2 regions of the Nocardia sp. NBC_00565 genome follow, and region 2 is predicted to be linked to the other one. Evidence: riboswitches for the same ligand, from Rfam matches in the RefSeq annotation. Region 2 holds a riboswitch; the other holds the start of a gene.
What was found. A riboswitch is a leader RNA that binds a small molecule or an ion and turns the genes downstream of it on or off. The one in region 2 is predicted to bind ZMP and ZTP.

Region 1: another riboswitch for ZMP and ZTP. It lies ahead of glyA (serine hydroxymethyltransferase); the one in region 2 lies ahead of OG874_RS21455 (phosphoribosylaminoimidazolecarboxamide formyltransferase).

Annotation. Positions count from the first base shown of each region.
Region 1 covers NZ_CP107785.1:6,174,893-6,190,539, reverse strand. Annotated here, with positions in the region: gene OG874_RS28695 (adenylate/guanylate cyclase domain-containing protein) at 1-1,439, opposite strand, end outside; gene OG874_RS28690 (hypothetical protein) at 1,436-1,651, opposite strand; gene trhA (PAQR family membrane homeostasis protein TrhA) at 1,729-2,409, opposite strand; gene OG874_RS28680 (isoprenyl transferase) at 2,524-3,312, shown strand; gene OG874_RS28675 (hypothetical protein) at 3,387-3,938, shown strand; gene coaA (type I pantothenate kinase) at 3,935-4,867, opposite strand; gene OG874_RS28665 (DUF885 domain-containing protein) at 5,046-6,242, shown strand; gene OG874_RS28660 (PaaI family thioesterase) at 6,321-6,782, opposite strand; gene OG874_RS28655 (TetR/AcrR family transcriptional regulator) at 6,879-7,436, shown strand; ZMP/ZTP riboswitch at 7,439-7,523, shown strand; gene glyA (serine hydroxymethyltransferase) at 7,630-8,925, shown strand; gene OG874_RS28645 (ESX secretion-associated protein EspG) at 9,049-9,789, opposite strand; gene OG874_RS28640 (PPE domain-containing protein) at 9,786-10,958, opposite strand; gene OG874_RS28635 (FAD-dependent monooxygenase) at 11,092-12,285, opposite strand; gene OG874_RS28630 (TetR/AcrR family transcriptional regulator) at 12,398-13,147, shown strand; gene OG874_RS28625 (limonene-1,2-epoxide hydrolase family protein) at 13,197-13,616, shown strand; gene OG874_RS28620 (hypothetical protein) at 13,684-13,956, opposite strand; gene OG874_RS28615 (PhoH family protein) at 14,260-15,647, shown strand, end outside.
Region 2 covers NZ_CP107785.1:4,464,306-4,479,952, forward strand. Annotated here, with positions in the region: gene OG874_RS21445 (hypothetical protein) at 1-986, shown strand, start outside; gene OG874_RS21450 (hypothetical protein) at 1,086-1,454, shown strand; ZMP/ZTP riboswitch at 1,459-1,543, shown strand; gene OG874_RS21455 (phosphoribosylaminoimidazolecarboxamide formyltransferase) at 1,573-2,730, shown strand; gene OG874_RS21460 (hypothetical protein) at 3,021-3,284, shown strand; gene OG874_RS21465 (hypothetical protein) at 3,728-3,931, opposite strand; gene OG874_RS21470 (hypothetical protein) at 5,128-5,568, shown strand; gene OG874_RS21475 (GrpB family protein) at 5,526-6,341, opposite strand; gene OG874_RS21480 (GNAT family N-acetyltransferase) at 6,490-7,203, shown strand; gene purF (amidophosphoribosyltransferase) at 7,277-8,737, shown strand; gene guaB (IMP dehydrogenase) at 9,438-10,946, opposite strand; gene asnB (asparagine synthase (glutamine-hydrolyzing)) at 11,094-12,911, opposite strand; gene OG874_RS21500 (amino acid adenylation domain-containing protein) at 12,914-15,647, opposite strand, start outside.

The DNA of each region.
Region 1 (15,647 bases), 1.7 Mb from region 2:
ATTCCGCGCAGCAGGATGTGGTCGTACAGGGTCCATTCGGCGCGCTCGTGCTCGGCCGCGGCCTCGATCACCGAGCCGCTCACCAGGATTCGCCGGGGCACCTCTTTCGCCTCGGTGGTCAGCCGGGCCGCTTCGTTGACGGCATCGCCGATCACCGTGTACTCCAAGCGCGTATCGGAGCCGACGTCACCCGCGAACGCCAGACCCCGCGCGACGCCGATGCCGATATCCAGTTCGCCGGTCGCGATCACCTCGTCGCGGATCCGCCGAGCCGCCCGCAGCGCGGGGGTCGCGTTGTCCCGCAAGGCAATAGGCGCGCCGAAGATGCAGAGTGCCGCATCGCCTTCGAACTTGTTGACCAGCCCGTTGTTCTCCTCGGTCGCCGCCACGACGATCGCGAGCAGCCGATTGAGCTTGGCGACGAATTCCTGTGGCTTCAACCCGCTGGACAATTCGACGGACCCGGTGACGTCGACGAACAGCGCCGAGACCTCCCGCACATCACCGGTCAGATCGAGCCCACCCGCCAGCGCTCGCTCGGCGACTTCGGTACCGACGTGACGTCCGAACACATCCCGCATCCGCTCGCGTTCGCGCAGATTGGCGGCGAGCTCGTTGACCGAGTTCTCCAGCCGCCCGATCTCGCTGGTGCTGCCCACCGGCACCCGAACATCCAACTCGCCCTTGGTGATCCGGTCCAGCGCCCGGCGCAGTGTGTACATCGGCATCGCGACCGAGCGGGCCAGGAAGGCGGTCGCCAGCGCACCGGCGCCCAAGCCGACACCGGAGAGGTAGATGGCCGTGCGAATACGGTCCGGCGCGCCCGAGGCCGGATCGGCGAGCACCACGATCAGCATCAACAGCGGCATCGCACCCGCTACCGCCCAGGTCATCACGACCCGGACCAGCACCGAGGAACTCCAGTGCATGGTGCCGCCGAGCACCTCGGCCACGATCGGGATGGTGGGGCGGATCAGCCGGTCGACGATCAGGAAGGTGAATCCGGCGGTTTGGAGCGCACCTAGGGTGAATAGCGCCGCGGTCACCGCCGGACTGTTGTGTGCGGTCAGATGCGAAAACGTCGCGGCTGCCACGATGACACCCGGAATCCAGCTGGCCAGCGCCTTGATCGTGATCGCGATCGGCAGACGCAGCAGTCGGCGCGCCTCTTCGACGCTCGGTTCGCGCCCATCATCGAGCCACCCGAAGTACACCGTGCGATCCCGGATGGCGAGGCCGATCCCGCCCACGAACCCCACCACCGGATAGATCGCCACCAGCCCGACGGTGTGACGCCAGTCGTCCCCGAGCCGGCCGAGAAACCCGCTGAGCCACAGCTCGGTGACGATCACCGCAAGCCCGCTGAGGTTCGCGGCCATCACCACCGCCGACAAACCCCACCGCGCATTCAGCGCCCAGACAACCAGCTTGGTGATCACAGCGCCCCGGCGTTCATGCGCACTGAAACACCCACGCACGTGCCGAGGTCCGAGCCGGCGGCCAGCCGATTCAACACTATCGCCTTGATCGGCAGCGCGATGCTGCGCAAGGCAGCAATGAGGAACACGAACGAGCAGCATAAGACCAGTGCGATCGCCAGTGGCGGTTTCGCGGTGATCTCGTCGGACATATCCGCGAACTCGGCAGTCACGCCGCCGACCAGTACCTCCGGTCCGGGCAGCGCGCCGACCCCGTCGCGAACCTCTGTTCGAAGGTCGCTCGAAACGATCAGCGCACCACGACCAACCAGATCGCCGCGTAATGACACACCGCCGCGAGCACCGTCGCCGCATGGAAGAACTCGTGATGTCCGAAGACCGTCGGCCACGGATTGGGCCATTTGGTCGCGTACAGAATCGCGCCACCGCTGTAGACGAGTCCACCGATGAGCAGCAGGATCAGCGGCGCGATCCCGACATTCGTATGCAACTGTCCGGCCACCGGCACGATCGCCCAACCCAACAGCAGATACAGCGGCACCCCGACCCAGCGCGGTGCGGTGGGCCACAACAGTTTCAATGCCACCCCGGCGAGCGCGCCGATCCACACCACGAGCAGCAGGAGTTGCCCGGTCCGCCCCGGCAACCCGAGCAGCGCGAACGGCGTATAGCTGCCCGCGATGAACAGGAAGATCATCGAGTGGTCGGCGCGCTTCATCTGGATCCGCGCGTTCGTGGTCGCCCAGGTCACCCGGTGATAGACGGCGCTGATGCCGAACAACCCGCAGACGGTGAGCCCGTACACCATGGTGGACCAGCCCGCCGTCGCCGAGACGGTCGCGGCCTTGGTGACCAGCACGATCACGGCGATCGCCGCGATGCCGACGGCCCAGGTGTGGATCCAGCCCCGCATCCGCGGCTTGATCAGCGTCGCCGTATTCGCGATCGCTGTGCCGACCGATTCGGACACGAGCTACCTCCTAGTAATACCAACCAGTAACCTACGGTACCGTAAGTTGGTGATCGTCAGCCACTGTACCCGGATATGCGGCCGGTGCCGGGATCGTGCCGCTGAGGCGTAGGGTTGGTCGCCGTGGAGCTTCCGAGTCAGGTGCGTGGATTGCCATACCGCATCTACGAGGCCCGGCTGTCCAAGCAGCTGGCCGGTAAACAACATCCCCGGCACGTCGCGGTGATGTGCGATGGTAATCGGCGCTGGGCCAGGGAGAACGGTTTCACCGATGTGAGCCATGGCCATCGGGTCGGTGCGCTCAAGATCGCCGAACTCGTCGGCTGGTGCGCCGACGAGGGTATCGAGATGGTGACCGTATATCTGCTCTCCACCGAGAACCTGCAGCGCGATCCCGACGAACTGGAGACCCTGTTCGAGGTGATCACCGACGTGGTCGAGGAACTTTCCGCGCCGGAACAGAACTGGAGCGTGCGCATCGTCGGCTCGCTCGACGGGTTTCCGGAGTTGGTCGCCAAGCGGTTGCGCACCGCGGCCGAGCGCACCAGCGGACGTGACGGCGTACATATCAACGTGGCGGTCGGCTACGGCGGTCGGCAGGAGATCGCGGACGCGGCCCGCAAGCTGGTCCGCCAGGAGATGGCGGCGGGGGAGACCGGTGAGGATCTGGTTCAGTCGATCACGGTGAACTCCATCGGCCAGCACCTGTACACCTCCGGCCAGCCGGATCCGGATCTGGTCATTCGAACCTCCGGTGAGCAGCGGCTTTCCGGATTCCTGCTGTGGCAGAGCGCATACTCGGAGATATGGTTCACCGAGGCGTACTGGCCGGAGTTCCGGCGGGTGGACTTCCTGCGCGCGTTGCGCGACTTCGCCGCCAGGCATCGCCGTTTCGGCGTTTGACGCAACGGCATTCGCGTACCGTCCGGTTTGTGGACGAGTCGAATGCTGTGCCCGCGCCGAAGGGGGATGGGCCGATGGCCTACATCGGCTACGAGGAATTCGGCAGGCGTTTCCTGGAGTACGCGGCCTCGGAGCAGCGCATTTCCGGCGCCTTCGCCCAGTTGACCGGTGCCGCCTTCGATTTCGGCCCGATCGGCGTCGGGCCCGGCAGGCTGGCGAAGGTCGCCGCGCAGGTACGACTAGGTGAGCCGAAGCTGCTCCGGTATGTCGACGACGTCATCTCCTTCGAGTTGATCATTCCGCTCGATGTCGATCTGCTGCTCGACCTCGCTGTCGATCGGCATCGCTTCCACGTCGACGGCAACGTGCACCTGCACCTGACGGTCCGTACCGCCGAGCCGCTGCGGGTTGTTATCGATATCACTGAGCCGCGCCCGAGCGATGTCCGCGTCAACGTGGCCATCGCGACTAAGCGGGGTCAACTCCTACGCATCCTCGCCAGCGTCGACCATGAGATCCGGCGGTTCGTGGCGCGCTACATCGCCGCCGAAATCCGCAAACCGCATATCGCCGCCGTACGCGATATCGACGTCGGGGCCCGCCTCGACGCGGCCTGGAAGCTCTAGAGCTTGCGCAGCCGCAGGCGGTTGATGGTGTGGTCGGCGTCCTTGCGCAACACCAGCGTCGCGCGCGGGCGGGTGGGCAGAATGTTGTCCACCAGATTGGGCCGGTTGGTGGAGTTCCAGATCTCCTGCGCGGTGGCCGTCGCTTGCTCGTCGGTGAAACCGGCGTAGTGGTGGAAATGCGCGTTCGGGTCGGCGAACGCGGTCTCGCGCAGCGTGAGAAACCGTTGCACATACCACTTCTCGATGTCCTCGATGCGGGCGTCGACGTAGATCGAGAAGTCGAACAGGTCCGAGACCATCAACCGCGGACCGGTCTGCAACACATTGAGACCTTCCACGATGAGAATGTCGGGCTGAGTCACGCAGTGGAACTTGCCCGGCACGATGTCGTAGGAGATATGCGAATACACCGGCGCGCATACTTCGGCCGCACCGGATTTCACCTCGGTGACGAAGCGCAGAAGTTTGCGGCGGTCATAGCTTTCCGGAAAACCCTTGCGGTGCATGATGCCGCGCCGGGTCAGTTCCGTGGTGGGATAAAGGAATCCGTCGGTTGTGACCAAATCCACACGCGGATGGTGATCCCACCGTGCGAGCAACGCTTGCAGTACGCGCGCGGTCGTCGATTTTCCGACCGCGACACTGCCTGCGACACCGATCACGAATGGCACCTGCTGATCGGGATGCTTCTCCCCGAGAAAGGTCGCGGTCGCGGCGAACAGCCGTTGACGTGCGGCGACCTGCAGGTGAATGAGCCGAGCGAGCGGGAGGTAGACCTCGGCGACCTCTTCCAGATCGATCTGTTCGCCGAGGCCGCGAAGACCGATGAGTTCTTCCTCGGTGAGCACCAGCGGAGTCGACTTACGCAGCGTGCGCCACTGTTTCCGGTCGAATTCCACATAGGGACTCGGCTCACCCATTCGTGCCACTTACCCGACACTCCGCTCAGGCAAACACGCATACGTCACGCGCCGACTGTGTGAGATTCGGTCTAGCTCTCGCATAGCCGGATTCTGCTCTGCGTCACCATCGGTGGGAACACGGGGGTGCTGCTACCGGTTGGTAACCAGTCGATGCCGAGGCCGCTACCGGCTAATGTCGGCGGGCATGGAAGCGCATCCCCTCGTGACCGAGTATCTGCGACTCGGCTTGGCATTCGACCGGCTCGAGGAAGGTTTCGTCGACGCCTATACCGGCGATCCGGCGCTGCGTCGCGAGGTGGACAACGCACCGGTCCCGCAGCCGCGCGAGTTGGCGCGCCGGGCGGCGTCGTTGCGCGCGGAACTGCCAGCAGCCGGGTTGGCGCCGCGGCGGTCGGAATTCCTCGACGCGCATCTGCGCGCGCTGGAATGCTCCGGGCGCAAGTTCGCCGGGGACGACATCGGATTCGTCGACGAGGTGCGCGCGTACTTCGATGTCGAGATCGCGCCCGGCGATGTCGAGGACTACCGCGAGGCGCACCGGCAGATGGACGAGGTGCTCACCGGCGACGGACCGCTCGACGAGCGGGTGACCGCGTTCCGCAAGGCCGATGAGGTTCCGCCGGAGCGATTGAGCGTCTGCGTCGAGGCATTCTCGAGTGCGCTGCGCGAACTGGTGCGCGAGCATTATCCACTGCCCGACCACGAGCACGTCACCTATGAGGTGGTGGGGGACAAGCCGTGGTCCGGCTTCAACTACTACCTGGGCAACTACCACTCCCGGGTGGCGATCAACTCCGACCTCAAACAACATATGGCGCAGCTGCCCACCCTCATCGCGCACGAGTCCTACCCGGGGCATCACACCGAGCACTGCCGCAAGGAGGCCGGGCTGGTCGCGGCCGGGCAGGCCGAGCAGACGCTGTTCCTGGTGAATACGCCGCAGTGCCTGATGGCGGAGGGGCTGGCGGATCTGGCGCTGCGCTCGATCGTCGGACCCGGCTGGGGCAAGTGGGCGCAGGAGATCTACGCCGATCTCGGGTTGCGCTTCGAAGGTGAACGCGCCGAACAGCTTTCGAACGCCTCCGCAAAACTGCTCGGGGTCAGGCAGGATGCCGCGCTGCTGTTGCACGATCAGCATCGCGACGCGGACGAGGTGGCCGGATTCCTGCAGCGCTGGGGTCTGACCACGCAGGAACGCGCACGTCAGTCGTTGCGGTTCCTCTCCTCGCCGCTGTGGCGCGCTTACATCAGCACCTACGTCGAGGGCTACCGCCTGCTCGGCGGCTGGCTGGACCGCGCGGTGGACGCCGATGATCGCGCCGACCGCTTCCGTCGCCTCCTCGACGAACCCCTCACCCCCGGCGCGGTCCGCACCATGTGACCCGCCGCTGGATCACTCACACGCTGGCGATCCGCACCGAGATCGGGTCGGATTCCAGCGCTTTGCTGATGAACTTCGTCAGCGGAAGATGACGCAGGTGGTGGTGGCGTGCGCGACCAGTCGTCCCTGGTCGTCGACGACGCGGCCCTCGGCGGTGGCGGTGGTGCGCCCGACATGGATGGTGGTGCCGGTCGCGGTGAGGCGACGACCGTCGGTCGGCACCGCCCGGATGTAGTTGATCTTCAGTTCCAGCGTGGTGTAGCCGACACCGGCGTCGAGGGTGGTGTGCACCGCGCAGCCCATCACCGAATCGAGCAGCGTCGCGCAGATGCCGCCGTGCGTGGTGCCGAGCGGATTGGCGAAATCGGGGCGGGTCGCCAGCCCGAAGACAACGTTGCCGTGTTCGAGCAGATCGACCTCCATACCGAGCAGATCGCCGATGAACGGCGGGCGCGATTTCGTAGTCATCGCGGTGCGCAGCAGTTCGAGTCCGGACAGTTGCGCAAGGTCGACCGGCTCGGCCGAGGTTGGCGAACTCATGAGTTCCGTCCTTTCGGTGAACCGATCGGTCCACATCTGTCATGATTGGAGCATGGACCGATCGGTTCACGCAACTATCGGGCAGGGAGGCCGTCGATGACCGTGGGTCCGCGCGACCGGCTGATCGAGAGCGCCATCGAGCTGATACGTGAACAGGGTGTGCATGCCGCCGGGCTCGCCGCCCTGCTCGAGCGCAGTCACGCCTCCCGCAATTCGCTCTACCAGCACTTTCCGTCCGGCAAGAGTGAGCTGGTCGAGACCGCGACCACGACGGCGGGCGCACGCCTGGCCGGGGTGATCGACCGGATCACCGGTTCCGGACCGGCCGAGCAGTGGATCGCCGAACTCGTCGGCTGGTGGCGGCACGCGCTGGAAAAGACCTCGTTCACCGCGGGTTGTCCGGTCGTCGGCGCCGCCCTCGCCGAATCCGAACCGCGGGTGCAGGCGGCCGCGGGCGCCGTCTTCACCGACTGGACCGACCGGCTTGCGGCGGCCTTGGCGGCCGACGGGATCGCCCCCGAACGCGCGCGCTCGCTGGCGGGCTTCACGATCAGTGCGCTGGAAGGCGCGATCGTGCAGGCGCGGGCCATGAAATCCACGCAGCCGCTCGAGGATGTGGTGGCGAATCTCGTTCCGCTGCTGCGCTCTGGATAAGATGACAGGACCGCGACTGGCGCACTCGAGGTGGAAGCAACCACCGGGAAGCACCCTCGCCCCGCACCGCGCGCCTGGGTGCCGGGCCTAGGGCCTTGGGGTGCGCACCCCCGGGGCCACGGAGGTTGCGATGCATACCGAGACACAGAACCCCCTGATCGGCGCTGCGCCGACGGCCAATAGACTCGATCGGGTGACGCAGACGACCGCCTCTGTCAATACCCAATCCCTCGGTGAGCTCGATCCGGAGGTCGCTGCCGCGATGGCAGGCGAACTCGCCCGCGAACGCGACACCCTCGAGATGATCGCCTCGGAGAACTTCGTGCCGCGCGCGGTGCTGCAGGCTCAGGGCAGCGTGCTCACCAACAAGTACGCCGAGGGCTACCCGGGGCGTCGCTACTACGGTGGCTGCGAGCACGTCGACGTCGTCGAGACCCTCGCCCGTGATCGTGCCAAGGAACTCTTCGGCGCCGAATTCGCCAATGTGCAGCCGCATTCCGGCGCACAGGCCAACGCCGCGGTGCTCATGGCGCTGATGGAGCCGGGCGACAAACTGCTCGGCCTCGACCTCGCGCACGGCGGTCACCTCACCCACGGTATGCGGCTGAACTTCTCCGGCAAGCTCTACGAGGTGCACTCCTACGGGGTCAGCAAGGAAGACCACCGCATCGATATGGACGAGCTGCGCGAGACCGCGCTCGCCGCGCGTCCGAAGGTGATCGTCGCCGGTTGGTCGGCCTACCCGCGGCATCAGGACTTCGCCGCGTTCCGCGAGATCGCCGACGAGGTGGGCGCGAAGCTGTGGGTCGATATGGCGCACTTCGCCGGTCTGGTCGCGGCCGGTCTGCATCCCTCACCGGTGCCCTACGCCGACGTGGTGTCCTCGACCGTGCACAAGACCCTCGGTGGTCCGCGCTCAGGTCTGATCCTGGCCAAGCAGGAGTTCGCGAAGAAGCTCAACAGTTCGGTGTTCCCGGGGCAGCAGGGCGGCCCGCTGATGCATGTGATCGCCGCCAAGGCTGTCGCGTTCAAGATCGCGGCGGGCGCCGAATTCCGCGAGCGGCAGGAGCGCACCCTCTCCGGTGCGAAGATCCTGGCCGAGCGTCTCGGCGGCGCCGACGTCAAGGACAAGGGCATCAGCGTCCTCACCGGCGGCACCGATGTGCACCTGGTGCTGGTCGATCTGCGCAACTCCGAACTCGACGGCCAGCAGGGCGAGGATCTGCTGCACGAGACCGGAATCACAGTGAACCGCAACGCCGTTCCGTTCGACCCGCGTCCGCCGATGGTCACCTCCGGTTTGCGCATCGGCACCGCCGCACTGGCCACCCGTGGCTTCGGCGATGCCGAGTTCACCGAGGTCGCCGACATCATCGCCACCGCCCTGGCCGGCGGCTCCGACATCGACGCGCTGCGTGCCCGGGTCAGCAAGCTTGCCCAAGACCTCCCGCTCTACGAGGGCCTCGAGGACTGGCGTCTGCTCGGCTGATCTCATCAGATCTCGGAAATCGCCTGGGAATCCAACGCCATCCGGCTGGAATCCCAGGCGATTTCGTGTGCTCGTGCGGTCGGCCGGCGGGATGCGTTGAGATCGTCAGCTCCGCGCGCAAACCTACTGGTCGATGCGGGCTTTCGCGCGGACGATGGAGTCATCCAGATATCGGGTGATATCGGCGGTGGTGGCGGGGCGGATCATCAGCGCTCGGTTGGCGGGGACCTCGCAGTAGCGGCCGTCCTTGGTGTCTATCCAGCGCAGCTTTCCGGTGCGCAGTGGTTCGGCGTTGCGGGGGCCGACCAGGACGGTTGCGGTGCCGCTGGTATCGCAGGGTTGGCGCCAGAAGCGGCGGTAGCGGTCCTGGATGGCGCGGGAGGGGGCGTTGCCGAAGGGGTCGGGGCGGTCGTCGTTGAGATCGTCGAGTAGATAGCTCTTTTCGGCGGCGATGCCCGGCGGCGGGTCCGGGAGCAGACGGACCAGTTCGGTGGCGAGTTGGTCTATGCGGACGCGGCGCAGGCGCACTTTGCCGCCGTCGGGTGCGGCCGATTGCAACGCGATGACGCCGGGTCCACTGCGGGTGGCGCAGGCGATGGCACGCATCTCGACCGCACCGCGCGTGTTGTCGATGCCGAATAGTTCGATGCGCCATTCGGGTCGGGCGAGCACCTGTAGGGCACGCTGCAGCGGCGCATGGTCCTCGCGGGCCAGTTCGGAGCGGAATTTCTGCTGATAGGCGTGGTATTCGTGGAGTCCGGGAAAGCGGCTGGTGAAGCGAAACGGAAAGGGCATGCGGTCCAGACCGGTGCCGAACCAGGCCGCCGCGAATTGCTCGGCGGACAAGGCCCACTGCGCCATCATTGGGCCCCGAGAACAGGCGGTACGGTCTTGTCCACCTCGCCGATGAGCTCCTCGCCATGTTCCTCGGTGCGCAGGTAGGTCGCCGATTTGTGCTCGCCGTCCGCCCCGCGCCGCGCACGTGCCCCTGGCGGAAGCATCCCGGAGTATCCCGAGGCACCCGCCGCGCCCACCCGACTCGGTGTGCCGCTCGCGGGTTGCGTCGAAGTGGCCGCCCCCGGCGTGGTGCCCTGCACCGACTTCCCAGGGCTGGGTGTCGTCCCTCCATTACCTGGTGTCGACCCGCCACCACCAGGCGTCCCGCCGAGACTCGGGGAGGTTCCGGGACGGCTCGATGTCCCCGGCGTGATCCCAGCCGGTGTGACAGTGGTGACCGAGGTCGGCGGCGAGCCGGTCGAGGGAACGGTCGACGTCGTCGAGCTGTGCGTAGACGAGGCCGGTGTAGTCGACGAGCTGTTCTGCGTCGGCGAAACGGACTGTGGAGCAACAGCTTCGCTCTTACCGGTCTCGTCCGTCTGCCCAGCGTCCGGTGCCTTCCCCGCGTCCTCGGTCTTACTCGACTCTTCGCTCTTACCCGGTTCGGTCGCCTTGCCCGAGTCCTCGCTCTTACTCGGCCCGGTCCCGACCGCGGTATCGCTCGGCGAAGTCCCGACCCCCGACGGCACAGAAATCGGATCGACCGGCGGCGGCAACGTCGGAATCGCCGGCGCCGTACTCCCATACGGCTGGATATACAGCGTGCTCATATCATCGCGAGCCTGCTCCTCCTGCGTATTCCGCAGCTCCGGCCCGCGTGGATTGCTCGACGTCTCCACCACCGGCGGCACCGCCACCTTGAACCGCCCCGCGGCACTCGCGGCCGCCGATAGCGGCGTCGACTGCTGATCCAGTGACTCGCCCAGCTCACCCACCCGCGTGGCGTAATCCCGGATGCCGCGCACCGCCTGGTCCGCCGCGGCGCCTTCCCAATGTTGGTCCACCGCCTGCTGAATCGCGGTTTCGAACTGCTGCCCCGCCTTGGTCACCGCCGCCGCGATGGCCGACCAGGCATCGAACGCACCGTCCAGTCCGTCCGGATTCATCTGGTCGGCCGCCTGTTTGATCTCCGCGTGTGAAAAGTTCTGCGCGTTCTCGGGATCGGTGATCACGCGGCCGTCCGTCTGTGCTGTCATGGCCGACCCAGCCCCTTCCGTCAGTGCCGTCTGACCTTATAGACGCACCCGACCCCACCCCGGTTCCATCGAAACACAGCCGATCTCGCCGCGCCAGACCATCCGTCCGCGGATAGCCGGGGTGGAGCCGGTGTCAGTTCGCATCGGCCGCCGCGACCAGCGCCGGGTAGTCCGGCAGTTCGATGGTCTTGACGTTCTCGGTCATTTTCACCGTCATGTCGAACATCCACGAGTGCAGGAACCAGTTGCGGAACTTGATGCCGAGCGCGGTCTTCGGCGCGAAGAAGCGCCCGGCGTTGCTGTAGTCCGCGAGTTTGGTGAGGGCGCGCATGCGCTCGTCGTAGCGGGCGAAGGCCGCCGGGTAGTCACCATCGGCGAGCGTGAGTTCACCGGCGATGATGTAGGCGCCCTGCACCGCGAGCCCGGTGCCGAAGCCGCCCAGGGTGTTTCCGTAGCCCGAGTCGCCGACCAGCGCGATCCGGCCACGGCTGTAGCTCTTCATCTTGCGCACCATGCTGATCGAGTCCAGGAAGAAGTCGTCGAAATCGTCCATTTCGGCGAGCATGCGCGACGCCTCCCAGCCGACGTCGGCGAAGGTCTCCTTGACGATGCGCCGCTGCGCCTGGGCATCGTCGCGGGCGTAATCGAGTTCGGGCGAGGCGAAGATGTAGAGCTGCTGTGCCTTCGAGCCGCCGGTGATGACGCATTTGCCCGGCTCGTTGTAGCCGTAGGCCGTCATCCGCTCGGGAGTGCCCGCGGACTTCGTCGCCCACGGACTAGCACCCGCGACGCAGTAGTAGTGGCCGAGGTGCTTGACGAAGTCCTGTTCCGGTCCGAACGCCAAACGCCGGACCCGCGAATGGATTCCGTCGGCGCCGAAGACCAGATCGAAGCCGCGTGGCGCGCCCTTCTCGAATTCGACCCACACGCCGTCATCGGTTTCGGTCAGTGCGCTGATCGAGTCGCCGAAGATGTATTCGCAGTCCCGGCAGGTCTTTTCGTACATGATCCGAGCCAGATCGCCGCGCAGGATCTCCACGTCGCCGCCGGTGAAATCGCCGGAGATCATCGCCTGCCGCGCACCTGTGCCGTCGACGATCGCGATATCGGTCGTGCCGGTCCGATGCGCGTAGATGTCGTCCAGGATGCCCATGCCCGCCAGCACCTTGCGGTGCGTTTCGCCGGTGAAGTCGACGGCCTGGCCGCCGGGCCGCAGCGACGAGGCGCGCTCGACCACGGTGACATCGAACCCGTAGCGATTCAGCCAGTAGGCGAGGGCGGGGCCCGCGATGCTCGCGCCGGAGATGAGAACGGACTTGTTACGCATGATGTCTCCTGATGTCAGTATCTGCGTCCGATGGAATCTGTATCTGCTGGACACGAATTAGAGTATGGTAGACACAGTTACTTGTCAACGCGCTTTCCGGAAGGATGTGGAGATGCCGTCACCGACCACCGTCGAGCTGCTCTGGGGCACCCAGCAGCGGCCCAAGCGCGGGCCCAAGCCCGCGCTCTCACTGGAGGGGATCGTCGGCGCGGCCATTGCCCTCGCCGACGCCGAAGGCCTGGCGAATCTGTCCATGCAGCGCCTGGCCGAACGCCTCGGCTTCACCAAGATGTCGCTGTACCGCTATGTGCCCGGCAAGGAACAGCTCACGGCGCTGATGTTCGACACGGCCATGGGGGCGCCGCCGGATATGGATGCCGCGCCGCCGGATTCGTCCGAAGAACAGTGGCGCGGCACGCTGCGCCGCTGGGCCCAGACGATTTTCGAGCGCTACACCGCCCATCCCTGGGCGATCGAACTCACCACCGGACTGCGCCCCATCGGGCCCAATGAGATGGGGTGGACGGAGGCCGCGCTGGTGGCGCTCAAGGACACCGGACTGAACGGATCCGAGCGGCTGGACACCATCGTGCTGCTCAACGGGCACGTTCGCAGCCTGGCCCAGCAGGTCAGCTCCGCAGGAGGCGATACGTCCGTGCAGTTCAACGCACAGTTCGCCGAGATGATGACTGCGGCGGGCGACCGCTATCCCGAGGTCGTCGCGGCCTTCGCCGAGGAGGCGTCCGCGACATCCGAACCGCCGTTCGCCGGAGGACCCGACGACGCGTTGAACTTCGGTATCGCTCGTGTGCTCGACGGCCTGGCCGTGCTCATCGATCAGCGCCGCGGCGAATCGCGGTGAGGTTCGGTGGGCACTGTCGAGCGCTACGGCGACGGCCTACGCTCGGAGCATGACCGAGGAACTCGAGCTGAAACAGGAAGCGATCACCACGGTGCGGGAGTTCTTCGCCGCGCTGGAACTCGGTGCCGTGGAGGAGGCCATCGACCTCCTGCACCCCGAGGTCGTCTGGAAGAACACCTCGCTGCCCACGGTCGGCGGCGGTCTGACCCGCAAGATTCTGCGCGGCATGAATCGGGACAGCATCGGTTTCGCGGCCGAGATGCATCACATCGCGGCCGACGGCGACATCGTGCTGACCGACCGCACCGACATCCTGCGCGTCGGCCCGTTGCGGATCAGCTTCTGGGTCTGCGGCACCTTCGAACTGCGCGACGGCCGAATCATCCTGTGGGACGACCACTTCAGCTGGGAGAACTTCCTGCGCGGCACGGTCGTCGGACTGGTCCGCGCGGTACTGCCCGGCAACTGAGGCGCATCGGCGCTGGTCGAGTGGGTAGCACCCCGGAGTCGCCAGGCGACCGGCCTCGGTGAATCCGTCAGCCGCGCTTGGTCAGATACTCGATGTAGAAGGGGCGCAGCGCTTCGGCGAGCCTGCCGTCGCCGGCGTGGATGTAGTCGTCGATCAGCAGCACCACGTTCTTGATATCGGCTTCGCTCTCGCCCAGATCCCCGGCCTGAACCTCCGCCACCGGGATCCGTTCGGCCAGCCGCCACAGAAACTTCAGATCCCCGTGGCGCACGGCCTGCTTCACCGCGCGCTCGTGCAACTCCTTGGACGACAGTTGCTCCAACTCCTCGATACTGGCCATGTCAGCGACTCTATCCGTTGCGCGGCGCGGATCCATCCGTTGTCCGAAGCAGGGGTTAACGACAAATTCACGGACACGCCTACCTGTGCCCGAGCGGAGACCGGGCAGTCGGCGGTAGCGTCGGTGGTGCGGGCCGCGTCGGTGTGGCTCGTACGGGAGGTCCTGAACCGTGACTGAGCTACTCAGTACGAGAGGGCCGGCACCCGGCCCTCGTGGCATCTGACGCAAGTCGGATTCCATCAGGACGGACCGGTCCAGCGAGATCGTTCGTGCGGGTGCCGCGCGAACACAAAGGAGCCCACCGTGACTGCTGCACGCTCCGTTCCCGCTCCCTCGGCGCACTCCAGCTCCGCGAAAGGCGAAGCCGCCGCGAAGGGGGCCCGCCCCTCGCATTCCCAGAATTCCGGTGCGAAATCCTTCGTTATCGACACCTCGGTTCTATTGTCCGATCCCTGGGCTTTCACCAGGTTCGGCGAAAACGATGTCGTATTACCGCTGGTCGTGATCAGCGAACTCGAAGGCAAACGCCACCACCATGAACTGGGCTGGTTCGCACGCGAAGCGCTGCGCAACCTCGATGATCTTCGCCTGCAGCACGGCAGGCTGGATCAGCAGGTGCCCATCGGCACCGAGGGCGGAACGTTGCAGGTGGAACTCAACCACACCGACCCCGCGGTACTTCCGGTCGGATTCCGCACCGACACCAATGACTCCCGCATCCTGGCCTGTGCGCTCAACCTGGCGGCCGAGGGCCGCGAGGTGGTGCTCGTGTCCAAGGACATTCCCTTGCGCGTCAAGGCGAGTGCGGTGGGTTTGCACGCCGACGAATACCACGCCCAGGACGTGGTGACCTCCGGCTGGGCCGGAATGGCGGAGATCGATGTCTCCAAAGGCCAGATCGATCAGCTCTACACCGAGAGCGTGATCGATCTGGACGAGGCGCGGGAACTGCCGTGCCACACCGGGATCCGGTTGCTCGGCGCCAGCTCCAGTGCGCTCGGGCGGGTCACCCCGGACAAGCGGGTGCAGCTGGTTCGTGAGCGCGAGGCGTTCGGGCTGCACGGCCGCTCGGCCGAACAGCGCATCGCCCTGGATCTGCTGCTGGACGAGAGCATCGGCATCGTCTCGCTCGGCGGCCGGGCCGGTACCGGTAAGTCCGCGCTGGCGCTGACGGCGGGTTTGGAAGCGGTGCTGGAGCGCCGCACGCAACGCAAGGTGGTGGTGTTCCGTCCGCTGTACGCGGTCGGTGGTCAGGATCTCGGCTATCTACCCGGTTCGGAGAGCGAGAAGATGGGCCCCTGGGCGCAGGCGGTCTTCGATACCCTCGACGGGCTGGCCAGTCGCGAGGTGATGGAGGAGGTGCTCGCCCGCGATATGTTGGAGGTCTTGCCGCTCACCCACATTCGCGGTCGCTCGCTGCACGATTCGTTCGTAATCGTGGACGAGGCGCAGTCGCTGGAACGCAATGTGCTGTTGACGGTGTTGAGCCGACTCGGCACCGGATCGCGGGTGGTACTCACTCACGATGTGGCCCAGCGCGACAACTTGCGGGTCGGCCGCCACGACGGTGTCGCCGCAGTGATCGAAAAGCTCAAGGGACACCCGCTTTTCGCGCACATCACGCTGACCCGTAGCGAACGGTCGCCGATCGCGGCGCTGGTGACCGAGATGTTGGAGGAGTACGGCCCGAG
Region 2 (15,647 bases):
CACTGCGCGACCTACCGAACCCTCAAGCGGTTGCCTATCTGCGGGATCTGCTGATGACCTGCGAAATCCTCCCCGTCGTCGACAAGCAATTGCTGCATGCGGAAGCCTTGCTGCACGGCAAGCTCGCCGCGCTCACCGACAACCCGCACTACCGGCTGCTGCGGCAATTTGCACAATGGTTTCAGCTCCCGCGACTACGGCGGCGGGCACGTCGAGGACCGGTCTCCGATGCCGGGCGGCACTACATCAGCACCCCGCTGGACCAGGCCGAACGGTTCCTGTCCTGGCTCGACCAGCATGGTCGCGGACTCGGTGGATGCACCCAAGCCGACCTCGATCTCTGGCACGCTGACGTCCTGGACCACTGCAAAAAGGCGTTGCGCCCCTTCCTGATCTGGGCGATGAACGCTGGCCACATGCCGAAGCTGACCCTGCCAGCCCTCGGCACCAGCGCCGGTCAACCCATCACCCAGTCGCGGAGGCTCGCGCTGCTGCGTCGGGTGCTCACCGACGAGCGGCCACCGATCCGTTCACGAGTCGCTGCCGCGCTCATGCTGCTCTACGGCCAACCCGCCACCCGGCTCGTCCGCCTCACCGTCGAGGACGTCATCCCCGACGGCGATCAGGTTCTCATCCGGCTCGGCACACCACCCTCGCCCGTTCCTGACCCCCTCGGCGGGCTGCTGCTCAAACTTGTTGGCAGCCGCCAGAACATGAACACCGTCAACGCGGGCAGCTACTGGCTGTTCCCCGGACGGCTGGCAGGACAACCCCTGCACCACAGCACCCTGCTCAGCCACCTCCGTGACGATCTCGGCCTGCCGACCGGAGCAACCCGGGCTGCGACCCTGCGCCAGCTTGTCCTGCAAGCACCCGCCCCCGTGATCGCCGACGCCCTCGGCTTCTCCGCACACCACATGAACCGGATCTGGACAGCCGCCGGGGGAAACTGGAAGAGCTACGCACCCGGCGATCACAGCCGCTGATCACGGTCATCGAGGCAGGAATACAAAACACTCGAATACTGGCCCCTGCCAGTCACCCCCGGCACGCCGCCGTCACCGGTTCCCGAACCGCTCGCCGGGATGCTGGTCGAAAACCGGCAGAACCTGAGCACCGTCAACGCCGACAGTCAGTGGCTGTTCCCCGGCCGCCTGGCCGGGCAGCCCCTGCACTTCAGCACCCTGCTGGGACATCTGCGCGCCGATCTGGACCTTCCCTCTCAAGCCACCAGGGCAGCGACGCTGCGCCAGCTCGTTCTCCAAGCCCCCGCACCAGTGATCGCCGATGCCCTCGGCTTTTCCGCCCACCACATGAACCGGATCTGGACGGTCGCCGGAGGCGAGTTGGAACACCTACGCACCCGGCGATCACACCCGCTGATCACTTCCTCGGAGGATTCCGACCACGTGAATACGGGTGCCTACCAGTATGCCTGCGACTTGCCCCGCTAGAGTGGGCGCTGGCCGCGACTGGCGAGGGTGGACAACCACCGGGAAGCGGCCTTGACCGGATGCGAACGTCGACCGCCTGGGCGTTTCCGTCAGCGATATCCGCTGAGGAGACCAGCACGTGGAACTGCGCTATGGAACCAACCCGCACCAGGATATGGCACACACCTCGCCGGTGACGCCCGGCGAATGGCCGGTACGGGTGCTGCACGGAGAGCCGTCCTTCATCAACATGCTGGACGCGCTCAACGCATGGCAGCTCGTGCGCGAGGCCAGCCAGACACTCGACAGCCCGGCGGCCGCCTCTTTCAAACACGTCTCACCCGCAGGGGCGGCCGTGGCCGGATCTGTCGACGAGGTCACCGCCGAGCTCTACGGCATAGCCGGTGACCAGGTCGGACCTGTGACCAGCGCCTATCTGCGTGCTCGGGACGCCGACCCGAAGTCCTCCTATGGCGACTTCGCGGCCGTTTCACACCCGGTCGACCGAGAGCTGGCCGACTTGCTGACCGGTGTGGTGTGCGACGGCATCATCGCCCCCGGCTACGAGCCGGGCACCGTGGAGCGACTCAGCAGGAAGAAGAACGGGCGTTTTCTGGTCATGGAGGCCGACGCGACCTTCACACCGCCTGCACTGGAAGAGAGGCAGGTCTTCGGCCTGCGACTGATCGAAGCACGCGACAATGCACGGCTCTCCGCCGCCCTGTTCGACCAAACGGTGAGTGGTACTTTGCCCGCCGCCGCGGTGTCGGACCTGCTGCTGGGGCTGGCGATTCTGCGCTATACCCAATCGAATTCGGTGTGCTACGTCCGTGACGGAATGGCACTGGGGATCGGCGCGGGTCAGCAATCCCGGGTGGACTGCACACGGCTGGCCGGCGCCAAGGTCGATACCTGGTGGTTGCGCCGCCACCCGGTCGTTCGCGCGCTCGCCTTCGGTCCCGGCATCCGCCGCCAGGACAGGATCAACTGGCAGATCCGCTTCATCGAGGGCGACCTCACCCCGGACGAGACCAGCCGCGTCGCCGAGGTACTGGAGGGACCCGCCGAGGAACTGACAGCCGACCAGCGCGCCGACTGGAGCACACACCTCACCGGTGTCGCCTTCGCCTCCGACGGCGCGCTGCCGTTCCGCGACAATGTCGACCACGCCCACCGCCACGGCGTCGAGTACATCGCCGAGCCGGGCGGATCCATCAGGTCCGACGAAGTCGCGGCTGCCTGCCGCGAGCATCGAATCACGCTGGCCCGAACCGGACTCCGACTGTTCCACCACTGATGACACCAGTCCTCCGGAACCGGACGAGCCGACAGATCCATGCCGAAGGTGTGCCGAATACAGAACACTTGTATACGGGCCCTTACCAGTATTCTTGCCTTGAAGTAGCGGCGCAGATTCTCGGGTTTGCGGCGGTAGTGGTGTCTTCCACGGTTGGGCCACTGACGGGCGGCGGCGACCACGGGGCGCGAGGAACATGTGTCAGCAACGTCCCTGGTCAGGGCGCCTTCTTCGCATAGGGTTTCTCTGTTGATCAGTACACGCCACATTCCACTCGAGAAGGGGTACCCATGATTCACCGAACCGCGGCCGCTGCGCTGGCCGGACTGTTCACCCTTGCCGCGCTCGGCGCCGCTGCCGGTGTCGCCGCGGCGACACCACCAGGGGCCAGCCACGTTCCGGGTGGCGGCATAGTGCTGGTCCAGGACGAGAAGGACGGCGCCAGCACGGACGGCGGCAAGGGCGGCAACGGCAAGAAGGGCGGCAACGGCAAGAAGAAGTGGGACGGCAAGAAGGGCGGCGGGAAGGGCAAAGGCAAGAACGGCCCTGCATGAGGACAGCAACGCCGAACCCGACGACAACGACAAGCCCGATCGCGACGCCGGTCGGCGATCGGCTTGCGGCCCTCGTCATCCGGGTGGAAGAACCTCTCCGGCTCACCCTCGACAACGCCGGGAACCGGCCGTACTCGACAGCGCCCTCACCACGCACAACCGCACATGAAACCACCAGCGGCGCAACGGTGCTCGGCATTCCACCGAATCAACAGAACAAAACGATCGGTCCGTCGAAACGGTTGCTAAGCGTGACCTTTCTCCTCACGCGCCACATCGCGGCGTGAGCCGATCCCGCAGCGTCTGTGAATGAGCCACTGCCCTCGTTGGAATCGGAATCGCGTCTGGTTGGGGTCCACCGTGGACCACGCCGTAGTCGGACTACTACTCGATCACCTGGACCGCCACGACCGCACCGCGACGGCGCTAGCTATGGCGTCTGTCTAAACGTGTTCAGGCGCGACGTAATCGACCTGCACCCGCAGACAGTCGAGGATGTCGTCGGTGTTCTCAACAGCAACTGCGGTGACCGGCGTAGTCGCGGTCGCGCCGAGACCGTACGCGTTCTTGACGAACTGCTCAAGGGCACCCAGCGGGAGAGACTCACCGAGTGAAGGCATTTCGAGATCGAGGCGGGAAGACGCCACGCCCTCAGCGTAGAGGCACTTGACTGCGAGTGTCCGGGCGATGCCCCGACAGGACTTGTTGCACACCAACCGTTTTCAACCACGTTGTTGGACACCGCTTCGGCGGTGTCGTCCTGGCGCTTCCCGCCGTGACAGGCCGGTGTCGATATAACGAACGTTTCCTTGACACACAATCCGGCCTCGCCGGGGCCGCAGAGGAACGACGATCAATGCTTCGGGTTCGGGCCTACAATCGAATTACGTCCACGACAGGGAGGGCAGGGGATGGGTACCAGCGCCGAATACGACAAGAACGGTCGACTGCGTTCGTTCAGCATGTACGGGTGGAGCGGCGGAACGGCTGACGATCACGCCCGCCACTATGCGAGCGCGCTACGCGCGGCGCAGCGATACGGCGCACGCCGGTCACCGTGGGTGGCGGGTTCGTTCTACCTGGTCGTCGCAGTCGTTGTCTTGTGTGTGTTGATGGTGCTCGCGCGGGTCACGCCGGTATGGTCGATCCCTGTCGTGGTGGTCGGGGGTGTTCTTCTATTGACCGTGATCGGTGCCTTTCAGCTGCGACAGGATGACCGATTGAGCGAACGCGGTTTCCTGAAACTGATGGCTATCGCGCTCGGAAAGCTCCCCACCCTCGTACGGGGGCCACGTGCTGCTCAAACCTCGGCGCACGGGGAAAGCTCAGGCGCCAGCACAGACACACCAGCAGGCCCGGGACAACCATTCCTCGGGCAACCGCTTGCACAAGGAGCGCAACTACCGCCACCACCGTGGCCGAACGTGTAGGAACGGCGAAACCCGACCCCCAGCACCCCGACCAACCTCATCGGCAGCCAAGCCGAGCACCAATCACGATGCCCCGCAGCCCGAACCGGCAACCCGCAATCACTGCTGGTCCAGGCAACTTCGTTGCTTTTCGCGCGATTACTGCAAGTGCCGCCAATCGCATAGGACGCGAACTGGCGATAGCATGCTTGCACACCGCGCTGAAAACGCCCTCCACCAGTGGGATTCAGAGGCGCTGTCGCTGGAAAGATCGTAGACCGCCCGGATCCACCGGGCGGACGGGTTCGGTCCGCTGCCGACGGTTCTTCCCCGCAGTCGCATCCGATGTGAAATTCTCGCACCGGATGCGACTCATGGAGACAGGCGGCGCAATCTCACCTGTCCGGCGTCTCAGGACGAAATACGCTGGTGGTGTGTACATTCCGTGCGCGGTGTTCCGCCGCACCCCGCTCGAACGGGCGGACCAGGATCTTGCCTGGCATCGTGATGACCAATGGTTCTTCGCGGCCGGTGCCTGCCACATCCTGGCCTACGCTTTCCTCGAAACCCACTCACACCGGTTCACCGCGAAAGGCCTGTGGCCGGCCGATACCGCCGATCCCGGACACGTCTATGTCAGCAACGGGACCTGGGCCTTCGACCACTGCGGCTGGACCCTCGAACGTGAACTGCTCGCGGTCTCCCGCACGGTTGAACCCGCGGCGAACTATCAATCTCGCGCCATCCGGATGGGGCTCGATGAGCTCTGTGCCAGGCACTGGCACCGCACCCGCGCCGAATTCCTCCACGACCCCTGGCCGCGCGCCCACGCCTACATCGCACTCGTGGACAGCAGCCCGCCAGGAAACACGTAAGGCTGGTCACCACCGTGACGTGGGCGCGCTGCACACCATTTCCGAAGCGCCCGCGGGTCCGCCGGGCGAGGTTCGAGAATTCGCGACAGTTGAATATGCGAGCCCGCCAGTCCTGCCGTACAGCAGACGCGGGAACCAGCGTCGGCGGGTCTGCTGATGGTCGGTCGAGCTGCTGAGACGCCGTTGGGGGAACCAAACTCACATACCTCACACCGCCATAACGCGGCTACCAGGACCACGGGTTGACGACCCCAGATAACGCGGGTGTAGTCGTCGTAGTCGGGATCTGCTGCATGGTGAGCGGCGAGTGCCCGCTTGTGTGCGGCGTAGCGGCGCGCCTCATCCGGATGCGCACGTAGCCAATCGCGAACGAGAACGACGAACTCGGCGAACGGGGAATCTACTCGACGAATGTGCAGGATGGCCGCCTGCTCGGGTGAACGGAACAGTCGCTTTTCGTGCAGCTCGGCGCGGGCGCTGTGGTCTGGGCGCGGGATGTCGCGGTACACGCCTGGCGAGTCCGCTCGCGCTCCGGGCGCAGGTTCGAAACCTGTTTGCGCCAGCAGATCGGCGATCGCCTCCAGCGGCGGCAGTGTGGGCATACTGACCTGCAGGTCCAGGATCGGTTTGGCGGCCAAGCCGGGCACGGCGGTCGAACCGATGTGCTCATAAATGAACATATCGGAGTTATCCAACTTCAGAAGAGCTGAGCGGACGATCTGTAGCAATCGCTCTGCACGAGCTGGCCAGTACGCGTCGTAGTCCACGATCATCACCCGGTCGAAACTACTCGGCGGGGGTCGAGGCCAGCCTCAACAAGTCGACTCTGGTTGGCCCGGTACTGGCAGATTCCGTCGCCGTCGGCCAGCTGGAGCCGTAGCTGCCGAATACTTTAGCGAGTTCACTGAATGCTCGGCGCTGGTGAAATACCGGTTGTTGGTCGCGCGGGTCACCTCGATCAGGGTGGCGTTGCTCGTAGAACCCATTTTCTCCGCGGTTTCGACTCTCCGTGTCGACCGGGGCCTACGTGGGAAAATCGTGTCGGCAACACAGAATCCCTGTATGCCTGAACTGACACCCGATGTCGTCAGCGCCCAGCATTTCACGCAGACCGCACAACCTAAGATTTCGGCTCCCAGCGGTTTGGTTTTGCGGCCGTGGTCGCATGATGACTCAGCAGTAGTGTTCGAGGCATTCCAGGACCCGATGATCCAGCGATGGCATGTCCGTGCCGCGGCATCAACCGATGAGGCGAGCAGCTGGATCGAGGCGTGGAATCGTGCATGGTGCAACGCCATCCGGGCTCACTGGGCAGTCGCAGACAGCGACGGTCGCATCGTCGGACGGGCTTCGCTCAAGCACATGGACTTGCCCGCCGGGCAGGCGGAGATGGCGTACTGGACCATGCCCGCGGCCCGCGGCTTGGCCGTTGCCCCTCGCGCCGTTGAGGCGCTGACCGCCTGGGCCTTCGACGGTGTCGGATTTCACCGACTCGAGCTGACCCACTCGGTACACAATCACCCCTCCTGCCGTGTCGCTGACAAGACCGGTTTTCTGCTGGAGGGCACGAAAGCAAGCGCCGGGCTGCACCTGGATGGATGGCACGACATGCACTTGCATGCCCGCACGAAATGACCGCCGCATACGGTGGGAACCCGCATGCACTGCGGCCGAGGAGGGATGGCCGCCGGTTGGGTACGCTTTGGCGGTGGACGACAGTGCACCCAAGGAATCTTGCGGCGTTTTCGGACTCTATGCCCCCGGCAGCCCCGTCTCTCACATGGTCTACCTCGGCCTTTTCGCCCTGCAGCATCGGGGGCAGGAAGCCGCTGGCATCGCGGTTAGCGAGGGCGACAAGATTTGGGTCGACAAGGACACCGGCCTGGTCTCAACCATTTTCAACGACTATCGTTTGCAGACCCTGCGGGGGGAATTGGCGATCGGCCACACCCGTTACAGCACAACAGGTTCCGGCGACTGGCAGAACTCTCAGCCGGTGTACCGGCAAGTCGGCGAACACCAGTTCGCGCTGGCCCATAACGGCAACCTCGTCAATACCGAGCCACTCGCCGCGGAACTCGGTGTCCCCGCCGATGGAATCGGCAGCGACAGCGATCTCGCGGCCGAGCTGCTGGCGCGGGAATTGCATGGTGGCAGCGGTGATCAGGACGAACTCGTCGAGGCGTTTGTCCGCACGCTCCCCCGGCTCAGCGGAGCCTATTCCTTCGTGCTCCTCAGCCAAGACGCGATCATCGGTGTGCGTGACCCGCATGGGTTTCGCCCGCTGTTCCTCGGCCGCCTCAATGATGGGGGCTGGGCACTCGCGTCGGAGACGCCGGCGCTCGATGTTATCGACGCCGCTGTCGTTCGTGAGATTCAGCCCGGCGAGATGGTTGTCATCGACGGCGCCGGTGTGAAGTCGTTGTGGCCCTTCCCTGCCGAGGCGATTGTGCCGAAGTTCTGTTCGTTCGAGTATGTCTATTTTGCTCGGCCGGATGGGAATCTGCGGGGCCAGAATGTTCATCGAGTCCGGCAGCGCATGGGCGAAGCCCTGGCACGTCAGGCTCCCGTCGATGCCGACGCCGTGGTTCCGATCCCGGAATCCAGCGTGCCCGGCGCCCAGGGATACGCGCACGAGTCGGGCATCCCTTACGTCGACGGTTTCGTCAAGAACAGATACATCGGCCGGACGTTCATCGCACCAACCCAGCAGCTTCGCCGCAACGCGGTCAAGATCAAGCTGAACCCGATTCGAGAGAACATCGAAGGCAAGCGCCTCGTCGTAGTCGAGGACTCGATCATCCGGGCCACCACGCTGCTGGAAACGATGCGCATGCTGCGCAATTCCGGTGTCGCCGAGATCCACCTGCGGGTCCTCTCACCGCCGTACAAATGGCCGTGCTGGTATGGCATGGACACCACCGACCAGTCGAAACTGGTTGCAGCGCAAATGAGCGTGGAGCAGATCAGAACCTTCCTCGGCGCGGACTCCTTGGCGTACTTGGACATCGATGCGATGCTCACCGCCATCAGCCCCGAAGACACAACCGGATTGTGCACAGCGTGCTTGACCGGCGACTACCCGATTCCCGTGCCGTCGCACGGTGACAGTGCGAACGGCCGGACCGACGCCCGATGGACTCTCCCCATCGAGGCGGTCATCCCCTAACTTCGGCAACGTCTCACCTGTGCTGGACACCAGGTCCACACAACGCAGGTGCCCGCATGACGCGGCGTCAGTCCTGGATCGCATACGGGAGCTGCGATGATGCGGCGGGCAATCCTCGCTGCGTTTGTCGCTGAAAGGCGTGCGCTGCCGCCGGAAAGCAGGCCGCGCTGGTCATCCTCCCCCAACCCGCCGACCAGACAAGGGTCTTCTCGCTGACCCTAGGTGCCGGTCGCGGTGAAGGCTCCCACATATCGCCGGGGACATCAGAAAACAGCCGCACACGACGCGCGTTGCTGTTGCGGTCCACTTCGACGGAGGTCGAGGACGATGTCCGAAAACACATTCCACGACAAACCCGCAACACCCACCACCACGGGCGCACCGCCGACCGTCGGGATTCACCCGCCAACGGCGAGCCACCTTCGACGGTTTCGGCGCAGACCAGGCCAGGGACCTAACCGCAGGAGATCGACCAGCGCCACTGGGCGAGAACGCCGTCGAGGTGGTGGCGAGCCGTGATTGCAGCTGGCGCACCGGCGAGGCGGCGGCCCATATCTTCCGACGTACACCACCACCGCTCGCGCCCAGTTCTACCGGAAGGCCGCGGTCACCGGCGCGGCCGCGGCGTGGAAACCAGCACCGGCGACCTCCAAGCGAGGGCTCGGTCGAGCTCGTCTCAACCACACGATTCGGAAAAAGGCTACGGCCGCGATGAATAGTTGGGGGCATCTGCGGTGATGGAGACGTCATGCGGGTGGCTTTCGCGCATGCCCGCTGCAGTAATCCGCATCAGTTGGGCCTGCTGCAGTTCCGGGATTGTGCGTGTGCCAGCGAATCCCATACCGGCGCGCAGGCCGCCGACCAGTTGGTGCAAAACATCCGGCAGGGGCCCGCGGAATGGGGTGCGTCCCTCGATTCCCTGGGGGACGAGTCGTTCCTCTGCGAGTACGTCGTCCTGGAAGTAGCGGTCTTTCGAGTAGGACTTGCCTCCCTCGCCGCGTCCGCGCATTGCCGCCAGAGAGCCCATTCCGCGATAGACCTTGTACTGCTTGTTGCCGACCAGCACAATGTCGCCGGTCGATTCGGCTGTGCCTGCGAGCAGGCTTCCCAGCATGACCGAACTGGCTCCTGCGGCAATCGCTTTCGCGATGTCGCCGGAGTATTGGATGCCGCCGTCGGCGATGACGGGGACTCCTGCTGGGCCGCATGCGGCGTATGCCTCGGCGATGGCGGTGATCTGTGGAACTCCGACACCGGCCACCACGCGTGTGGTGCAGATCGAGCCCGGTCCAACACCTACCTTGACACCGTCAGCGCCCGCGTCGACCAGCGCTTGGGCTCCCGCACGTGTGGCGACGTTCCCGCCGACGACATCGACCCTGTCACCAAGGTCTTTCTTGATTCGGGTAACCATGTCGAGGACATCGCGGTGATGCCCGTGCGCGGTGTCGACCATGATCACGTCGATCGATGCGTCAGCCAATGCCATGGCCCGGTTGTAGCCATCCTCGCCCACACCGATCGCGGCGCCGACCAATAGACGGCCCTGATCATCACGCACCGCCAGTGGGTAGTTGTCCGACTTGACGAAGTCCTTGACCGTCCGCAGCCCGGCCAGTTTTCCCTCTGCGTCGACGATCGGCAGTTTCTCGACCTTGTTGGCGCGCATGATGGCCAGCGCGTCGTCGGGGGTCACTCCGACAGGGGCGGTGATCAGCGGGGTTTTGGTCATGACTTCAGCGACGGGCCTCGACATGTCGCGTTCGAACCGCATATCGCGGTTGGTGATGATTCCGACGAGGAGTCCGGTGTCGTCGACCACGGGCACACCTGAGATCCGGAACCTCGCGCACAGGTCATCGACGTGCTGCAGGGTTGCATCCGGTGTGCATGTGACGGGATCGATGACCATTCCCGCCTCGGAGCGTTTCACGATCTCAACCTGTCCGGCCTGTGCCTCGACGGGCAGGTTGCGGTGCAGGACACCGAGACCACCGTGGCGGGCCATCGCTATCGCCATGCGGGCTTCGGTGACGGTGTCCATCGCCGCAGACACGATCGGCACACTCAGCACAACATTGCGTGAAACCCGGGTCGTGGTGTTGACCCCGCTCGGGATCACATCGGAATCGGCTGGAACGAGCAGCACATCATCGAATGTCAAGCCGATCGGCAGGTCGGACAGTGCTACCTCGACGCGGGTATTCATGCGGGTGACCAGCTCCTCAGCACGGTATTTGGGCGGAACGGTGGTGGGAGTGTAACAACGGCCCCTGACCTAGCTGACCGAAGGTGAATCCGAAAGTCGCTGGAGCGGAGGGAGATACCTGTGTGCCGGTGAAATCTCACGATGAGTCTAGGGTTCATGTCGACCGGAACTGTCGATGCGCCACGGAATTGAGTCGCTCATTCCATCGCCACATCGCCACATCGCCAAGACGAGCCAGAGCAAGTCCACTGGCCACGTCGCGAGATCACTTGGCGGCATGGTGAAGAGGGCGGTGACGAGCGGGTCGGCGCGAAGAGATTGTTCGTGCCGCCGAGCCAGTGCCACCAGACTGCGGTGCAACTCGCCCTTCGCCGGGTAAGGGAAGACAGCTTTCGGCCGCGACAGCACGGTGTCCGGAATGATCCGGTGCATGCTCGCACGTAGCAGCATTTTGCCTTGCCGGGATTGCGGGTGGATGTGGCGCTGGAATGGTGCGGCGAAGCACCATTCGACGATCGGGTGATCCAGAAATGGGAAGCGGGCCTCGATGGTCATGCGCATGGCGAGGAAGTCCTCGAACTGGACGATTCTGGCCACTTGGGTGCCCACCAGTAGACGGTGTGCGCGCTCGAGGGCTGTTCCTGGTTCGCGGTGCAGGACCTCCAGCACCGCGGCGTCAGCGGTGCGGCGGTGGCGCAGTACGTCGCTGGACAGGCCGGGGGCTTGGCGGGAGGCGGGTAGTCGGCGGATAAGGGCTTCGTCGGGGGATCTGATGTCGAGGATGTTGGCGATGAAGTTCGCCCGGCCGACGTAGCCGGCCATGGTCTCGTCCGCGCCTTGGCCGTTGAGCACGACCCGCAGGCCCAGGTCGTGGACGGTGCGGTAGTTCGCCAGGATGCTGACGTGGCGGACATCGTCGTTGACGGCCGCGAGGTCGCAGACTGTGTCGATGTCGTCGAGGATGATCGTGTTGGGCCGCACGTGGATCCGGTGGTCGACATCAGCGCTGAGGTGCTCGATCAGGGTCCTGCTGTATCGCGTGTCCTCGTTCACCGTCGACGGCACACCGGAGGCCGGATCTTGCGCAGCGTAGGCGATGGTCACCGCAGTGAGGGGGCCGTGGCGGGCGGCGAGCGCGGTGATCGCCGAGGAATCCAAGCCGCCGCTGAGGAAGGTCGCGACGGGCACGTCGGCAGCGAGCATCGTCTGCACGCTGTCAGCCAGCAGCTCCGTCAGTTCAGCGGTGGATCCCTGCGCCTGCGAGTTCGTCTCGGGCAGCGACCAGTACGTGGTGCTGCTGGTGTTTCCGTCGGCGGTGACTGCCAGGTAGGTCGCTGGCGGGACCGAGCGCACTCCGTCGAGTGCGGTGCGCCAAGGATCGACCTCGAGCGTTGATGAGCACAGCAGGCGGTGGCGGATGGTGTCGAGGTCGGGCCGCCGGGGAACGCCAGTACATTGCAGCAGTGCCTCGGCCTCCGAGGCGAACGAGAACCAGGAGGGGCCGTGGTGGAAGTACAGCGGTTTGATGCCGAGCCGGTCGCGCACGAGCGTCAGGCAGCGAGCCCGCTGGTCCCAGATGGCGAACGCGAACATGCCGCGGAATCGCTGTAGTGCTGCGGGCCCCCACCTCTGCCAGGCGCGTAGCACCACCTCGGTGTCGGTTTCGGACTCGAACACAAACTCCGCGCCCAGCTCCCGGCGCAGGGCCCGGAAGTTGTACAGCTCGCCGTTGTAGGTGATGGTCAGGTGCGCTCGGGTCATCGGCTGGGTGCCGGCGTCGCCGAGTCCCACGATGCTGAGCCTCCGGTGCCCGAACATAACCGCATCGTCACACCAGAAGCCACCGGCGTCGGGGCCGCGGTGAGCCAACGCAGCGGTCATCCTCTCCACATCGGCCCGACCCGGGACCGGCCCGGCCGCGACGGTGTGGACGAGGGTTCCCGCGATGCCACATCCGCTGTACATCCTCACTCGCTCCGTCCATCGAGGAGATCACTCAGTGCGGTGAGGCCGTCGCCGGACATCATCGAGAAGTGGTCGCCGGGAACGACTTCCAGACGCACCTCGGTGCGGGTGTGCTGTCGCCACAACCCGACATCGACCAACCCTGCCGCGTCCGTGTCCTGGGACATGACCACGGTCACCGCCTCGACCTGGCCGACTGGGCGCCAGGCCGCCAGTGCCGCACGGTTGGCCAGCAGAACATCGATCTGCCGTTCGAGCAGCGACCGATCCTCGATACCGAGGTCGGCTCCCGCAAGCCGCTGCACCAGTGCGGAAACCCGTTCGGGCTCAGCTAGTTCCGCCATGTCCGCGACGGCGGATGCCACTTCGTCCGAGGTGCTCCAGGGCAACAACCGGTGGAGCTGACCGGTGAGCGAGGCCGCATCGTCGGCCCCGTCCTGGGTGCTCGGCGGGTCGATCAGTGTCAGGGTGACCCGGTCGTCGCTGTCCTCGAACTGTCGCGCCATCTCGAATGCCACGGCGGCGCCGAAGGACCATCCGGTGATCGTGTACGGCCCGTAGGGCTGGATGCGGCGGATCCGCGTGCAGTACTCCTCGGCCAGTTCGGCCACAGTGGTGTTTGGGTGTGGCTCGGATTGGGGCAGCCCGATCCACCGCCACGGTGCGCCGGGCCGGGATGCCAACGGATGCGCCCAGCTGATGGTGCCGTCGACTGGGTGCATGAGGAAATGGTTCGGCCGATCCGGGCCGCCGCCGAGGGGCACCGTCGCCGCCGTCTGCTCGATCGCATCGATCATCGCGTCCAACACTGCCTCGGCGAACGAGGCGTCGGCTCGAGCCGGGTCGAGGGCGCATCGCACCACGATCGTCTGGCCGGTGTCGATCACGGTGATATCCAGCGGCGTCGGAAGCACATTGGCCGGCCCGATCCCGAACCCGGTCTCCACAGCCACCGGGGTGAGGACGTCCGTGGGCAACGACGATGAGCGCTGACCGAGGTAGTTGAAGGTGACCGCGGGCTCGGCGATCCCGGCCACCAGCGTGCCGAGTGCCGAGGTCGGCTCGAGGTAGCGGGCGATGCCGTAATTGGCGCCGTGGGCGGGAACATCGGCCAGGTGGCGTTCGACGTCCTGGGCGTCGTCGAGGAGTTCGGCGTGGTCGCCGATCGGCAGGAACACCGGGTACAGGGCGGTCAGCCAGCCGACGATCTCTTCGGCGCCGGGCAGATGATCGCGGCCGTGCCCTTCCAGCAGCACATAGAGCGGTTCCCCGGATGTGCGCTTCAGCCCCCGGGCGAGCGCGGCCAGCAGCACTGCTCGCCCGCCCGGCCCGCGCATCAGCGGCAGCTCACGTACCATCAACCGCCGAGCCAACGGGGACAATGTGCGCTCGATGCAGCGCAGAGCGCCGTACGGAGACCGATCGACGCTGTCGGCGGCGATGATCGGCGCAGACCTGTTCGCCAGCTCCTTCCAATAGTCGAGTTCGGTGCCGCTGGGCCGCAATGAGATTCGCTCCGGCACACCAGCGGCGGCCACGAGATGGTCTGCGGCCGCAGCGCCGCCGCTTTGCCGATGGTGGCTGGATTCGATATCGCGGACCAGGATGTCCCAGGAGACGGCGTCGACGATGAGGTGGTGCAGCACCAGGCACAGCCACCGTCGGCCGGACCACGCCTCGTTGCACAGCGCGATCCGCCACAGTCGACCGGCACGGATCGACAGCTGTGCGCTCATCGAAGCCAAATGGGCGCGCACCGATACCTCGGCGCCACCGAAGGCGGAGAGGGCCACGACCTCAACGGCAGGGGCGGGCGCGACATCGAGCAGTTGGGCCCGCCACTGTTCACCGATCTCGGTGAACACCGTGCGGAATGCGTCGTGGCGGGCAACGGTCGACTCGATTGCCGCCACCAGGTCGAGGTCACTGGTGCTGGGGTCGATCTCGAACAGCCGGACCTGCTGGAACTGGTCCGGGTCGGCGAAGCCTTGGGCGAAGAACCATCCTTGGATCCCCGACAGCGCCAGCGCGGCGCCACCGGCTCGTCGCGGTCGGTCCGCCGCGATCGGCTCGAGAACAAGGTTCTCGCTGATAGCGCGGATGGTGCGCGCGCGAAGGACGGTCGGGACCGACAAGTTCAGTCCATGCGAACGAGCCAGGGTCACGGCTCGGATCGCCAGCAGCGAATCACCTCCGACGGCGAAGAAGTCGTCGTCGATGGTGATGTCCCGGCGTCCCAGCAGCGTCCGCCACAGCTCGAGCAACAGGTGCTGTGCCGGGTCGGTGTGCTCGGCTTCCTCGGTTACGGCAGGTGGGCCAGTCGGGGTCGGCATGCGGTTGCGATCGATCTTGCCGATGCGGGTTCGAGGCAGCTCGTCGACGACCGCGTACACCGAGGGCACCATGTAGGCGGGCAGCCGCTCGCCCAGCCACCGCTGCAGCGCGGTGACCAGAGCGTGGTCGTGGCCCGGGGCGGCTACGAACGCCGCCATTTGCGGGGTTCCTGCCACCACATGGAGGGCGACGAAAGCGGAGGTGACCGCGGGATGCTCGGTCAGGCAGCGGGTGACCTCGCCGGTCTCGATCCGGAATCCGCGGACCTTGATCTGGTCGTCGAGACGGCCGAGGATCTCGAATTCTCCGTCGGGGCGCACGCGTGCGACGTCGCCGGTCCGGTAGGCCCGAGCGCCGGCCATCGGCCCGACCGCGATCGGCGCGAATCGTTGGCAGGTCAAT